DNA from 3 places in the Streptomyces sp. NPDC048383 genome. Region 1 is predicted to be linked to each of the others. Evidence: riboswitches for the same ligand, from Rfam matches in the RefSeq annotation. Region 1 holds a riboswitch; each other region holds the start of a gene.
The links. Region 1 has a riboswitch for thiamine pyrophosphate ahead of thiO (glycine oxidase ThiO). Riboswitches for the same ligand answer to the same signal wherever they lie in the genome.
Positions count from the first base shown of each region.

Region 2: linked by a shared signal. The riboswitch ahead of thiC (phosphomethylpyrimidine synthase ThiC) and the one ahead of thiO (glycine oxidase ThiO) in region 1 are both predicted to bind thiamine pyrophosphate.
Region 3: linked by a shared signal. The riboswitch ahead of AB0D46_RS05245 (thiamine ABC transporter substrate-binding protein) and the one ahead of thiO (glycine oxidase ThiO) in region 1 are both predicted to bind thiamine pyrophosphate.

Region 1 is NZ_JBEZKS010000032.1:35,320-39,666, forward strand. It holds gene metF (methylenetetrahydrofolate reductase [NAD(P)H]) at 1-197, opposite strand, end outside; gene thiE (thiamine phosphate synthase) at 324-974, opposite strand; gene AB0D46_RS21845 (Rv2175c family DNA-binding protein) at 1,046-1,411, opposite strand; gene AB0D46_RS21850 (FAD-dependent oxidoreductase) at 1,558-2,778, opposite strand; TPP riboswitch at 2,948-3,060, shown strand; gene thiO (glycine oxidase ThiO) at 3,058-4,227, shown strand; gene thiS (sulfur carrier protein ThiS) at 4,224-4,347, shown strand, end outside.
Region 2 is NZ_JBEZKS010000001.1:183,276-187,622, forward strand. It holds gene AB0D46_RS00875 (glycosyltransferase) at 1-283, shown strand, start outside; gene AB0D46_RS00880 (aldo/keto reductase) at 280-1,332, opposite strand; gene thiC (phosphomethylpyrimidine synthase ThiC) at 1,503-3,290, opposite strand; TPP riboswitch at 3,285-3,429, opposite strand; gene AB0D46_RS00890 (YibE/F family protein) at 3,502-4,347, shown strand, end outside.
Region 3 is NZ_JBEZKS010000004.1:83,470-87,816, forward strand. It holds gene AB0D46_RS05235 (phosphatidate cytidylyltransferase) at 1-331, shown strand, start outside; gene rlmN (23S rRNA (adenine(2503)-C(2))-methyltransferase RlmN) at 487-1,599, shown strand; TPP riboswitch at 1,664-1,773, shown strand; gene AB0D46_RS05245 (thiamine ABC transporter substrate-binding protein) at 1,859-2,959, shown strand; gene AB0D46_RS05250 (iron ABC transporter permease) at 3,016-4,347, shown strand, end outside.

The sequences.
Region 1 (4,347 bases):
GAGCCACCGGCCCCGTAGGTCACCGAGACGAAGCTCGGGGAAACCGCCTCGATCCGGCGGAGCGCGTTCCAGAGGTTGCGCTCGCCCTTCTCCGTCTTGGGAGCCCAGAACTCGAATGAGTACGAGCCCCCGGACGCGATGAGATCGCGGACCGTGTGCGCACGATCCGACCAGGTGGAAGCGGTACCAAGGGCCATACGGGCAGGTTAGACGCGGCTTGCCGGTCATCGAAGCCGCGTCCATCCATTGGACACATTTTTGGACACCCTGCGGGGAGGTTCCCGGGCCGTGACGTCGACCCGGAACGCCGTGCCCCGGCGGCCTCAGCCCGCGGCGACCTCGGCGCGGGCGCGCACGCGCCGGGCGAGGTCCGCGGCGGCCGCGCCGGGGTCGGAGGACTCGGTGAGGGCCCGTACGACGACGACGCGGGTGGCGCCGGCGTCCAGGACCTCGTCCAGGTTGCCGGCGTCGATGCCGCCGATGGCGAACCAGGGCCGGTCCTGGCGCAGGGCGGCGGCGTGGCGGACGAGGTCGAGGCCGGGGGCGTGTCGGCCCGGCTTGGTGGGGGTGGGCCAGCAGGGGCCGGTACAGAAGTAGTCGACGCCGGGCTCGGCGGCCGCCTCGTCGACCTCGGACTCCGAGTGGCAGGAGCGGCCGATGAGGACGCCGCCACCGAGGATGGCGCGGGCGGCCGGGACGGGGATGTCTCCCTGGCCGAGGTGCAGGACGTCGGAGCCGATGGCGTGCGCGACGTCGGCGCGGTCGTTGACGGCGAGGAGCTTGCCGTGGCGGCGGGCCGCCTCGGCGAAGACCTGGAGGTGTTCCAGCTCCTCGCCGGCCTCCATGCCCTTGTCCCGGAGCTGGACGATGTCCACGCCGCCGGCCAGGACGGCGTCCAGGAACTCGGGGAGGTCACCCTGCCGCCTGCGGGCGTCCGTGCACAGGTAGAGCCGGGCGTCGGACAGCTGCTGCATGGGTGTTCCCCCCGTGGTGGTGGCGGTGTGCGGGTCGGTGGGACCGGCCCGCACACCGGTGGATCAGCTCATCAGAGGGCGAGCGCCTGCGCGCGGCGCTTCACCTCCGTGCCGCGATTCTCACTCAACGCCTGCACGGGGCTGCCGGGCAGGGTCGGATCCTCGGTGAAGAGCCATTCCAGGATCTCCTCCTCGGAGAAGCGGTCGTCGCGCAGCACGGTCAGGAGGCCCACGAGGCCCTTCACGACCTTGTCGCCGTCGATGAACTGGGCCGGAACCTGCAGGGTGCGGTTCTCGCCCCGGCGTACGGCGATGAGCTGGCCTTCCTTGACCATCTGGCGGACCCGGGTCACCTCGATGTCGAGCATCTCCGCGATGTCGGGGAGGTGCAGCCAGGAGGGGACGAGGGCATCGATCTTTGCGTCAATCTCGGTCACGGACACAAGCCTGCCATCTCGGACGGGCCGCCGGTACCTGGCCCGTCCGTCCGGGGTCCGGGCCGCCTCCCGCCCGGGCGGCGCGGTGCGGACTTCCCCGCTCCGCCCGGCCGCGTCCCCGCCCGTGTCCCGGCCCGCCCCGGCCGTCAGGCGGTGGCGGACTTCAGCGGGGCGGCGGGGTCCGCCACCCGGGCCGGGTCGAGCCGGACGCCCGACTCGATGAGCTTGCGGCCCTGTGCGAGGTCCCGCGGCCGGCCGACGGCCAGGACCGCGACCAGGGCGGCGTCCCGCAGCCAGCACACCGACCAGCCCGCCCCGCCCGGGTCGCCGCGCCACAGCAGGGTGTCGGCCCCGGCGTGGTGTCCCTCGTACTGGACGAAGCGGCCGAACTGCTCCGACCAGAAGTACGGCACCGGGTCGTAGGCCCGTACGGGCTCCCCCGCCAGGATGTTCGCCGCGACGGCGCGCGGCCCCTGGAGGGCGTTGTCCCAGTGGTGGACCAGCAGCCGCGCACCGTAGCGGGCCGAGGGGAAGGAGGAGCAGTCGCCGACGGCGTACACCCCGGGGAGGGTGGTGCGCAGGTGGGCGTCCGCGGTGACGGAGCCGTCGGGGCCGAGGTCGACGCCGGTGCCGGCCAGCCAGTCCGTCGCGGGGCGGGCGCCGATGCCGACGACGACGGCGTCCGCCGCCAGTTCCCGGCCGTCCGCGAGCCGGACCCGGCCCTCCTCGACGCCGGCCACCTTCGCGCCGGTGATCAGCTCGGCGCCCGCCTCGGCGTACCAGTGCGCCATCGGGGCGGTGACCTCGGCCGGGAGGGCGCCCGCCAGGACCCGGTCCGCCGCCTCGACGACGGTCACGGCGCAGCCCGCCGCGCGGGCGGCGGTGGCGAACTCGGCGCCGATCCAGCCGGCCCCGACGACGACGGTGGCGGGGGCGGCGGCCAGGACGGGCCGCAGCCGGGCGGCGTCGTCGAGGGTGCGCAGCAGGTGCACGCCGGGGACGCCTTCGGTGCCGGGCAGGGTCAGCGGTCGCGCGCCGGTGGCCAGGACGAGGGCCCCGTACGGGACGGGTCCGGCCCCGGTGTCCAGTTCGCGGGCGGCGTGCCGCAAGCCGGTGACCTCGGTGCCGAGCCGCAGCTCGATGTCCAGGCCCTCGAAGTCGACGTCGAAGGCGGAGTCCTCCGCCTTGCCGAGCAGCACCGCCTTGGACAGCGGGGGCCGGTCGTAGGGCTGGTGGGGTTCGGCTCCCAGCAGGGTCACGGGGCCGGTGAAGCCCTGTTCGCGCAGGGCCACCGCGGTCTGCACCCCGGCCATTCCGGCGCCGACGATCACGACACCGGGCTTCGTCTGTTGCGTCTGCTCGCTCACCCGACCCAGCCTAGTTCCCTGACGATTCGTCAGGAATAGCGGGTGCGGCGGCCCGGGCGGGACGGCGGGGAGCCCACGGGCCGAACAGCGCCGGGGCGGTGGCGGGACGGCGGGAGGCAGCGGGGAGGCAGCCTTACCCGCCACCGGCCACGGGGTTAGTCTGGCCACCGTTACCCATCGCGGGAGTCCGGGCGCACCGGGCTGAGAGGGAGGCTGGCCGGCCTCCGACCGTACGAACCTGATCCGGGTCATGCCGGCGAAGGGAGGGGCTGGACGCCCATGCACTCATCTCGGAAGGGATCCGACGTCCTCGTCATCGGGGGCGGGATCATCGGCCTGGTCATCGCCTGGCGGGCCGCCCGGCGCGGCCTGCGCGTCGTACTGGCCGACCCGGACCCGGGCGGCGGCGCGGCCCGGGTCGCGGCGGGCATGCTGGCCGCCGTCACGGAACTGCACTACGGCGAGGAGACCCTGCTCGGGCTCAACGTGGCTTCCGCCGCCCGCTATCCGGACTTCGCCGCCGAACTGCACGAGGCCGCCGGCGGCATGGACATCGGCTACCGGGCCTGCGGCACCCTGGCCGTCGCCCTCGACGCCGACGACCGCCTCCACCTGCGCGAACTCCACGCGCTCCAGCGCCGCTGCGGGCTGGAGTCCGAGTGGCTCACCGGCCGCGAGTGCCGCCGCCTGGAGCCGATGCTGGCGCCCGGGGTGCGCGGCGGGCTGCGGGTCGACGGGGACCACCAGGTCGATCCGCGCCGGCTCGCGGCCGCGCTGCTGGCCGCCTGCGAACGCTCCGGGGTGACGTTGCGCCGCAGCCGGGCGGACCGGCTCCTCACCAGCGGGGACCGGGCGGCGGGCGCCGTCCTGGACGACGGTACGGAGGTGCTCGCCGACCAGGTGGTGCTGGCCGCCGGCTCGCTCAGCGGCCGGCTGGCCGGCGTACCGCCCCAGGTGGCCGTTCCCGTACGGCCGGTGAAGGGGCAGGTGCTGCGGCTGTCGGTACCGGCCGCGTACGGCCCGTTCCTGTCGCGGACCGTACGGGCGGTCGTGCGCGGCAGCCACGTCTACCTGGTGCCGCGCGAGAGCGGCGAGCTCGTCGTCGGCGCCACCAGCGAGGAACTCGGCTGGGACACCACCGTCACCGCCGGCGGCGTCTACGAGCTGCTGCGCGACGCCCACGAGTTGGTGCCCGGCATCACCGAACTCCCGCTGGTGGAAACCCTGGCGGGGCTGCGCCCCGGCTCGCCGGACAACGCGCCGCTGCTCGGCCCGACCGAGCTGCCGGGCCTGCACCTGGCCACCGGCCACTACCGCAACGGGGTCCTGTTGACGCCCCTCACCGGGGACGTGATGGCGGAGTTGCTGGCGACCGGTGTCGTACCGGAGATCGCCCGCCCCTTCACCCCCCGCCGCTTCTCCCCCGCACGTCAGGAGTCCTACGCATGACCATCTCCGTCAACGGCGAGCCGCGCGAGTTCGCGGCCGGCACCACCCTCGACGCGGTGGTCGCCACTTTGTCCCGGGCGCCCAAGGGCGTCGCCGCCGCCCTCAACGAGACCGTGGTCC
Region 2 (4,347 bases), on a different contig from region 1:
TCGGCCGACACCGGACGATCTGCTCTTCGTCCAGCCCTGGGTCTACCGGTGGGGGCTGCTCTTCGAGCATTCGATCAACGCCTACTGGGTCGGCGACATGAACGCCTCCCTCAGCGCCTGCGACCGGCTGCTCGCGATGCCCGACCTGCCGGAGGCGTACCGGCGCCAGACGCAGGACAACCGCGCATTCGCCGTAGCCGCCCTCTGCCCCCCGTCCGCGGGGGTTTCACGTGAAACGAAGGCTCCCGTTTCACGTGAAACGTCGCGGCCCGCCGCGTTCTAGGACGCGGCGGCGCGATCACCCAGGGCCCGGCGGCGGCGGCCGGCGTCCGCCAGGGCCGGCGGGCGCCAGACGCCGTCCGGGCGGTAGAGGTTGGTGCCGGGCGCGACGATCTCGTCGATCCGGTCCAGCACCGCGTTGTCGAGCACCAGCCCGGCGCCCTTCACCAGGGACTCCATCTGCTCCATCGTGCGAGGCCCGATGATCACCGAGGTGACGGCGGGATGGGCGAGGGGGAAGGCCACGGCCAGTTCGGGCAGCGTGCAGCCGATGGATTCGGAGAGCTCGACCAGCTGTTCCACGGCCTCCAGCTTGGCGACGTTGCCCGGGATCGCCGGGTCGAACCGTGCCGGCGTGAGCGCCGCCCGTCCCGAGGTCAGGTCGATCGGCCCACCGAGACGGTACTTTCCGCTCAGGAACCCCGACGCGAGCGGGCTCCAGGTCAGCACTCCCATTCCGTACCGGAGCGCGACGGGCAGCACGTCCGCCTCGATCCCCCGCGCGAGGATCGAGTACGGGGGCTGCTCCGTGCGGAACCGGGGCAACGCCCGCCGCTCCGCCACGTGGTGCGCCTCGACGAGCTCCTCGGCGGGGAACGTCGAGCACCCGAAGGCGCGGATCTTGCCGGCCCGGACCAAGTCGCCGAGGACCGCCAGGGTCTCTTCGACATCGGTCGTGTGGTCCGGCCGGTGCACCTGGTAGAGGTCGATCCAGTCGGTGTCCAGCCGGCGCAGGCTGTCCTCCACCGCCCGCACGATCCACCGCCGCGAATTGCCGCTGCGGTTGCGGCCCTCGCCCATCCGGAAGTGGACCTTCGTGGCGAGCACCACGTCGTCGCGCCGCGCCGTGAGCGCCTTGCCGACGATCACCTCGGACTCACCGGCGGAGTACATGTCCGCCGTGTCGACGAAGTTGATGCCCCGGTCGAGTGCGGCATGGATGATCCGCACACACTCCTCGTGGTCCGGGTTGCCCATCGCGCCGAACATCATCGTGCCCAGGCAGTGGGCGCTCACCTCGATGCCGGTACCGCCAAGACTTCGGTATCCCATGGTCATGCGGCCGCACTCTAGGACCTGGAGCGCGCTCCAGGTCAAGGGTCGAGCTCCCGGGCCGGTACGTTCGAACTCCCGCCCCCCGAACTCTCAGCGCCCGGACATGGCGCTGCTCCCGACCGACGGAAATCCGCCGGGCGGGAGCAGCACTCCCCCCGAACAGTGCGTCAGTCCGCCAGCGGCAGATAGACGCGGTTGCCCGCAGCGGCGAACTCGGCGGACTTCTCCGCCATGCCCGCCTCGATCTCGTCGGCCTTCAGGTCCCCGCCGTGCTGACGGCGGATGTCCTGCGAGATCTTCATGGAGCAGAACTTGGGACCGCACATCGAGCAGAAGTGCGCGGTCTTGGCCGGCTCGGCCGGCAGGGTCTCGTCGTGGAACTCACGGGCCGTGTCCGGGTCGAGGGCCAGGTTGAACTGGTCCTCCCAGCGGAACTCGAACCGTGCGTCCGACAGGGCGTCGTCCCACTCCTGGGCGCCCGGGTGCCCCTTGGCCAGGTCCGCCGCGTGGGCGGCGATCTTGTAGGTGATGACTCCGGTCTTCACGTCGTCGCGGTTCGGCAGGCCCAGGTGCTCCTTGGGCGTGACGTAGCAGAGCATCGCCGTGCCCCACCAGGCGATCATCGCGGCGCCGATGCCCGAGGTGATGTGGTCGTAGGCGGGCGCGACGTCCGTGGTCAGCGGGCCGAGCGTGTAGAACGGCGCCTCTTCGCAGATCTCCTGCTGGAGGTCGATGTTCTCCTTGATCTTGTGCATCGGGACGTGGCCCGGGCCCTCGATCATCGTCTGGACGTTGTGGCGCTTGGCGATGGTGTTCAGCTCGCCCAGCGTCTTCAACTCGGCGAACTGCGCGGCGTCGTTGGCGTCGGCGATGGAGCCGGGGCGCAGGCCGTCGCCCAGCGAGTACGTGACGTCGTAGGTCGCGAGGATGTCGCAGAGCTCTTCGAAGTTCGTGTAGAGGAAGTTCTCCTTGTGGTGCGCCAGGCACCACGCGGCCATGATCGAACCGCCGCGGGAGACGATTCCGGTCTTGCGCCGGGCGGTCAGCGGCACGTACGGCAGCAGCACGCCGGCGTGGACCGTCATGTAGTCGACGCCCTGCTCGGCCTGCTCGATGACCGTGTCCTTATAGATCTCCCAGGTCAGGTCCTCGGCGCGGCCGTCGACCTTCTCCAGCGCCTGGTAGAGCGGCACGGTGCCGATCGGGACGGGAGAGTTGCGCAGCACCCATTCGCGCGTGGTGTGGATGTTGCGGCCGGTCGAGAGGTCCATGACCGTGTCGGCGCCCCACTTGGTGGCCCAGGTCATCTTGTCGACCTCCTCCTCGATGGAGGAGGTGACCGCGGAGTTTCCGATGTTGGCGTTGACCTTCACCAGGAACCGCTTGCCGATGATCATCGGCTCGATCTCGGGGTGGTTCACGTTGGCCGGCAGGACCGCGCGACCTGCGGCGATCTCTTCGCGGACGACCTCGGCGGAGACGTTCTCGCGGATCGCGACGTACTCCATCTCCGGAGTGATCTCGCCGCGTCGGGCGTACGCGAGCTGGGTGACGGCGGCCCCGCCACGGCCGCGGCGGGGCTGCCGCGGACGGCCCGGGAAGACCGCGTCCAGGTTCTTGAGGCCGCCACGGGGCGAGGTGTGCTTGATGCCGTCGTCCTCGGGGCGCGCGGGGCGGCCCGCGTACTCCTCGGTGTCGCCACGGCTGATGATCCAGTTCTCGCGCAGCGGCGCGAGGCCCCGACGGACGTCCGTCTCGATCCCGGGGTCGGTGTACGGCCCGGACGTGTCATAGAGCGTCACGTCCTTGCCGTTGGTGAGGTGGACCTGGCGGACGGGCACCCGGATGTCGGGGCGGGAGCCCGCCACGTAACCCTTGTGCCAGCCCGGCTGGCGCTCGTTCCCGCCGTCGGCGTCCTGGCTGACGGCAGGCGTGCGTGCGTCCTGAATGGTCATGAGACCGTATCTCCCTACGCCGGCATTACCCGGTAACAGGTTCGGCGGTCGACGCAGCCTCTTCCCGTACGCGTTCTCATGTGCGTACGGTGATCAGCGCCCTCTCAGCCCGGTGCTCCGAGCTCCCGCGTTGTGCAAAGGTGCCCCCACGCTAGCGTCATCTGTGGCGTGCTGAACAGTGGGCCCCCTCATCTCTTGCGATGATCTGCCGGTGACGTCCTCGCCGCAGCCCCCCACCGAGCCCACCGAACCCACGGGTCACCACGACCATGAGCCCGCACCCCACGGGCATGCGGCCGTGCCCGCCCCAGGCCATTCCCACAGCCACAGTCACGGGCCGGCGGCTCCCGTTTCCCAGCACCTGCGCAAGGTCATCGCCGCGGTGCTGATCCCCTTCGCCGCGGCCGTCTTCATCGGCATGGCGGTCCTGTGGCCGGGCGGCGCACCCGCCCACGAGCGGACCGGCGTGGGCTTCGACCGGCAGACCCAGCAGGGGCAGGTCGTCGCGCTCGAAAGCGTCGACTGCAAATCGGTGAACGCCTCGCAGGTACCGGCGACGGGCGACCTCACGACCCCCCAGGGCCGCGAGGCGGACGCCGCGCAGAACGGCGACTGCAAGAAGGCCACCGTCGTGGTCGGCAGCGGTCCGGACAAGGGGCGCGCCTTCTTCGAGATCGTCCAGCCGGGGGCGCCGCGGCAGTTGGAGCAGGGCCAGGAGGTGGTCGTCGCCCACGCGCCGGACGCCCCGCGGGACCTCCAGTACTCGGTGATCGACGTGAACCGGAAGCTGCCGATGGCGCTGTTGGCCGGCATCTTCGCGGTGGCCGTCGTCGTGGTCGGCCGACTGCGGGGACTGTTCGCCCTCATCGCCCTCGTGATCAGCTTCGCGATCCTGACCCTGTTCATCCTCCCGGCGATCCTGCAGGGCTCGAACCCCCTGGTCGTCGCGATCGTCGGAGCCAGCGCGATCATGCTGATCGCCCTCTACATGTGCCACGGGCTGACGGCGAGGACCTCGGTCGCCGTTCTCGGCACGCTCGTCTCGCTGTTGCTGATC
Region 3 (4,347 bases), on a different contig from region 1:
CAGGACGAAGCTGGCGCCGCGCATCAGCCCCGGGAAGACCCGCGAGGGACTGTTCGGCGCCGTGGCCTTCGCGATGGCCGCCGGCGCGCTGTGCATGGAGTTCCTGATCGACGGGGGCTCCTGGTGGCAGGGTCTGGTCCTCGGCCTGGCCGTCGCGGTCAGCGCGACCCTGGGCGACCTGGGCGAGTCGATGATCAAGCGCGACCTGGGCATCAAGGACATGGGCACGCTGCTGCCGGGCCACGGCGGCATCATGGACCGGCTCGACTCGCTCCTGCCGACCGCTCCCGTCGTGTGGCTGCTCCTGGCGGCCTTCGTCGGCACCGGCTGAGGTCCGCCGCTCCGCCGCTGATCGGCGGCCGATCCACCGGTCGCCGCGGTACCGGGGCGGCCGGTGGAGGAAAAGCCTCGACCGGGCCGGGCGGTTACTCTTGAAGGGCGCGCTGCTTCTGCGGCGCGCCTTTCGTCTTACAAGGAGTACCTGCCATGGCCCGCCCCGTTCCGGGAGAGCTCACCTTCGTCGCCCCTCGTGGGGTCAAGAAGCCGCCCCGGCACCTCGCCGACCTCACCCCGGCCGAGCGCCGGGAGGCGGTGGCCGCGATCGGTGAGAAGCCGTTCCGGGCCAAGCAGCTCTCCCAGCACTACTTCGCCCGCTACGCCCACGACCCGGCGGAATGGACCGACATCCCCGCGGCCTCCCGGGAGAAGCTCCAGCAGGAGCTGCTGCCCGATCTGATGAACGTCCTGCGTCACATCAGCTGCGACAACGACACCACGCGCAAGACCCTGTGGAAGCTGCACGACGGCACGCTCGTCGAGTCCGTGCTGATGCGCTACCCCGACCGGGTCACCATGTGCATCTCCTCGCAGGCCGGCTGCGGCATGAACTGCCCGTTCTGCGCCACCGGCCAGGCCGGTCTGGACCGCAACCTGTCCACCGCCGAGATCGTGCACCAGATCGTGGACGGCATGCGCGCCCTGCGCGACGGAGAGGTCCCGGGCGGCCCGGCCCGGCTGTCGAACATCGTCTTCATGGGCATGGGCGAGCCGCTCGCCAACTACAACCGCGTCGTCGGCGCCATCCGCCGCCTCACCGACCCGGAGCCCGACGGCCTGGGCCTGTCGCAGCGCGGCATCACCGTCTCCACCGTCGGCCTGGTCCCGGCCATGCTGCGGTTCGCGGACGAGGGCTTCAAGTGCCGGCTCGCCGTCTCGCTGCACGCCCCCGACGACGAGCTGCGCGACACCCTGGTCCCGGTGAACACCCGCTGGAACGTCCGTGAGGTGCTGGACGCGGCCTGGGAGTACGCCGAGAAGTCCGGCCGCCGGATCTCCATCGAGTACGCCCTGATCCGCGACATCAACGACCAGGCCTGGCGCGGTGACCTGCTCGGCAAGCTCCTCAAGGGCAAGCGCGTCCACGTCAACCTGATCCCGCTGAACCCGACCCCGGGCTCGAAGTGGACCGCCTCGCGGCCCGAGGACGAGAAGGCGTTCGTCGAGGCCATCGCCCGCCACGGGGTGCCCGTGACCGTACGGGACACCCGCGGTCAGGAGATCGACGGCGCCTGCGGCCAGCTGGCCGCCTCGGAGCGATAGGGCCGAAATTCGGCCATGGTCGATCACATTCGGACGCGGGGTACCCTGTGGCCGAACCAATTTCATATTCCGACAGGGGAGCGCCACAGCGCTGAGAGTGCGGTATCCGTCATCCGCAGACCCTCTGAACCTCGCCCCGGTCATTCGGGGTAGGAAGTTCGGTCACCACTCATGCTGTTGCGCCCTGCCCGGCGTCCGCTCTCGCAGAGCGCCGGGCAGGGCCGCGTCTTCTCCTGGTCATCCCAGGAGGAATCAACCAGTGAGCACCACCCAGAGGATCGCGGGCGCCGCGCTCGTGGCCGCGCTCGGCGTCACCACGCTCAGCGCCTGCGGCGGCGGCGACGCCAAGGACAGGACCGCCGGCGCGAGCGACGCCCCGAAGTCCAAGACGGTCACCCTCGTCTCCCACGACTCCTTCAACGTGACCGACTCGGTCCTGAAGGAGTTCGAGCAGCAGAGCGGCTACACCGTCAAGCGACTGAAGTCCGGCGACGCCGGCACGGCGCTCAACCAGGAGATCCTGACCAAGGGCTCCCCGCGCGGCGACGTCTTCTTCGGTGTCGACAACACCCTGCTCTCGCGGGCCCTCGACAACGGGATCTTCACCCCGTACCAGGTCAAGGGCATGGACGGGATCAAGTCCGAGTTCGTGCTCGACCCGCAGCACCGCGTCACCCCGATCGACTCCGGTGACATCTGCGTCAACTACGACAAGCAGTACTTCGCCGACAAGAAGCTCGCCCCGCCGCAGACGCTGGACGACCTGGTCAAGCCGGAGTACAAGAACCTGCTGGTCACCGAGAACGCCGCGACGTCCTCGCCCGGTCTCGGCTTCCTCCTCGCCTCCGTCGGCAAGTACGGCGAGGACGGCTGGAAGGACTACTGGAGCAAGCTCAAGGCCAACGGCGTCGAGGTCGTCGACGGCTGGGAGCAGGCCTACAACGAGCGCTTCTCGGGCTCCGCGGGCGGTAAGAAGGCCAAGGGCGACCGTCCGCTGGTCGTCTCGTACGCCTCCAGCCCGCCGGTCGAGGTGCTCTACGGCGAGCCGCAGCCGGCCGAGGCCCCCACGGGCGTCTCCACCGGAACCTGCTTCCGCCAGGTCGAGTTCGCGGGCCTGCTGAACGGCGCGAAGAACCCCGAGGGCGGCAAGGCGCTCCTCGACTTCCTGGTGAGCAAGAAGTTCCAGGAGGACATGCCGCTCCAGATGTTCGTGAACCCGGTGGTCAAGGACGCGCAGCTGCCGGAGGTCTTCACGAAGCACGGTGTGGTGATCGAGAAGCCGGAGAACGTCACTCCGGACGCCATCGCCAAGAACCGTGAGCAGTGGGTCAAGGCATGGTCCTCGCTCGTCGTGAAGTAGCACGCGGGAGCTCCCCGAAGGAGGGCGGGCGGACCACCGCCGTCAGGCTGGGCCTGATGGTGGTGCCGCTCGTCTTCTTCGGGCTGTTCTTCGCCTACCCCGTGGCCGCGATCGTCGGCCGCGGGCTCAGGACGGACTCCGGTTGGCAGTTCGGTCGGATCGGCGAGGTGCTGGCCCGGCCCGACATCGCGGACGTGCTGTGGTTCACCACCTGGCAGGCGCTGGCCTCCACGGTGCTCACCCTGCTGATCGCGCTGCCCGGGGCGTACGTCTTCGCCCGCTTCGAGTTCCCCGGCAAGCAACTGTTGCGCGCGGTGGTCACCGTTCCGTTCGTGCTGCCGACGGTGGTCGTCGGCACGGCGTTCCTCGCGCTGGTCGGGCGCGGCGGACTGCTGGACGAGCTGTGGGGAGTCCGCCTGGACACCACGGTTTGGGCGATCCTGCTGGCGCACGTCTTCTTCAACTACGCCGTCGTCGTCCGGACGGTCGGCGGCCTGTGGGCCCAGCTCGACCCCCGTCAGGAGGAGGCGGCCCGGGTCCTCGGCGCGGGGCGTTACGGGGCGTGGCGGCGGGTGACGCTGCCCGCGCTCGGGCCGGCCGTCGCCGCCGCCGCGCTGATGGTCTTCCTGTTCACCTTCACCTCCTTCGGCGTCGTGCAGATCCTGGGCGGTCCCGCGTACTCCACCCTGGAGGTGGAGGTCTACCGGCAGACCGCGCAGTTGCTGGACCTGCCGACGGCCGCCGTCCTGACGATGGTGCAGTTCGTCGCGGTCGGCGCGATCCTCGCCCTGCACGCATGGACCGTGCGCCGCCGGGAGACCGCGCTGCGGCTGGTCGACCCGGCGCGCACGGCGCACCGGCCGCGCGGCTGGGCCCAGCGGGGGCTGCTCGGCGGGGTGCTGCTGACGGTGGCGCTGCTGATCGTGCTGCCGCTGGGCGTGCTGGTCGAGCGGTCCTTCGACGCCCCCGGCGGCTACGGGCTCGGCTTCTACCGGGCCCTGCAGGACGCGGGCTCCGGCGGCGGAACGTTCCTGGTGCCACCGCTGGAGGCGATCGGGAACTCGCTGCGCTACGCGCTGGCCGCCACCGCCATCGCCCTGTTCATCGGGGGGCTCGCCGCCGCCGCGCTGACCCGGCGCGGGGGGCGCTTCGTACGCGGCTTCGACGCGCTGCTGATGCTCCCGCTCGGGGTGTCCGCCGTGACCGTCGGCTTCGGCTTCCTGATCACCATGGACGAACCCCCGCTGGACCTGCGGACCTCCTGGATCCTGGTGCCGCTCGCGCAGGCGCTCGTCGGGGTGCCCTTCGTCGTACGGACCATGCTGCCGGTGTTGCGGGCGGTGGACGGACGGCTGCGGGAGGCCGCCGCCGTACTGGGTGCCTCGCCG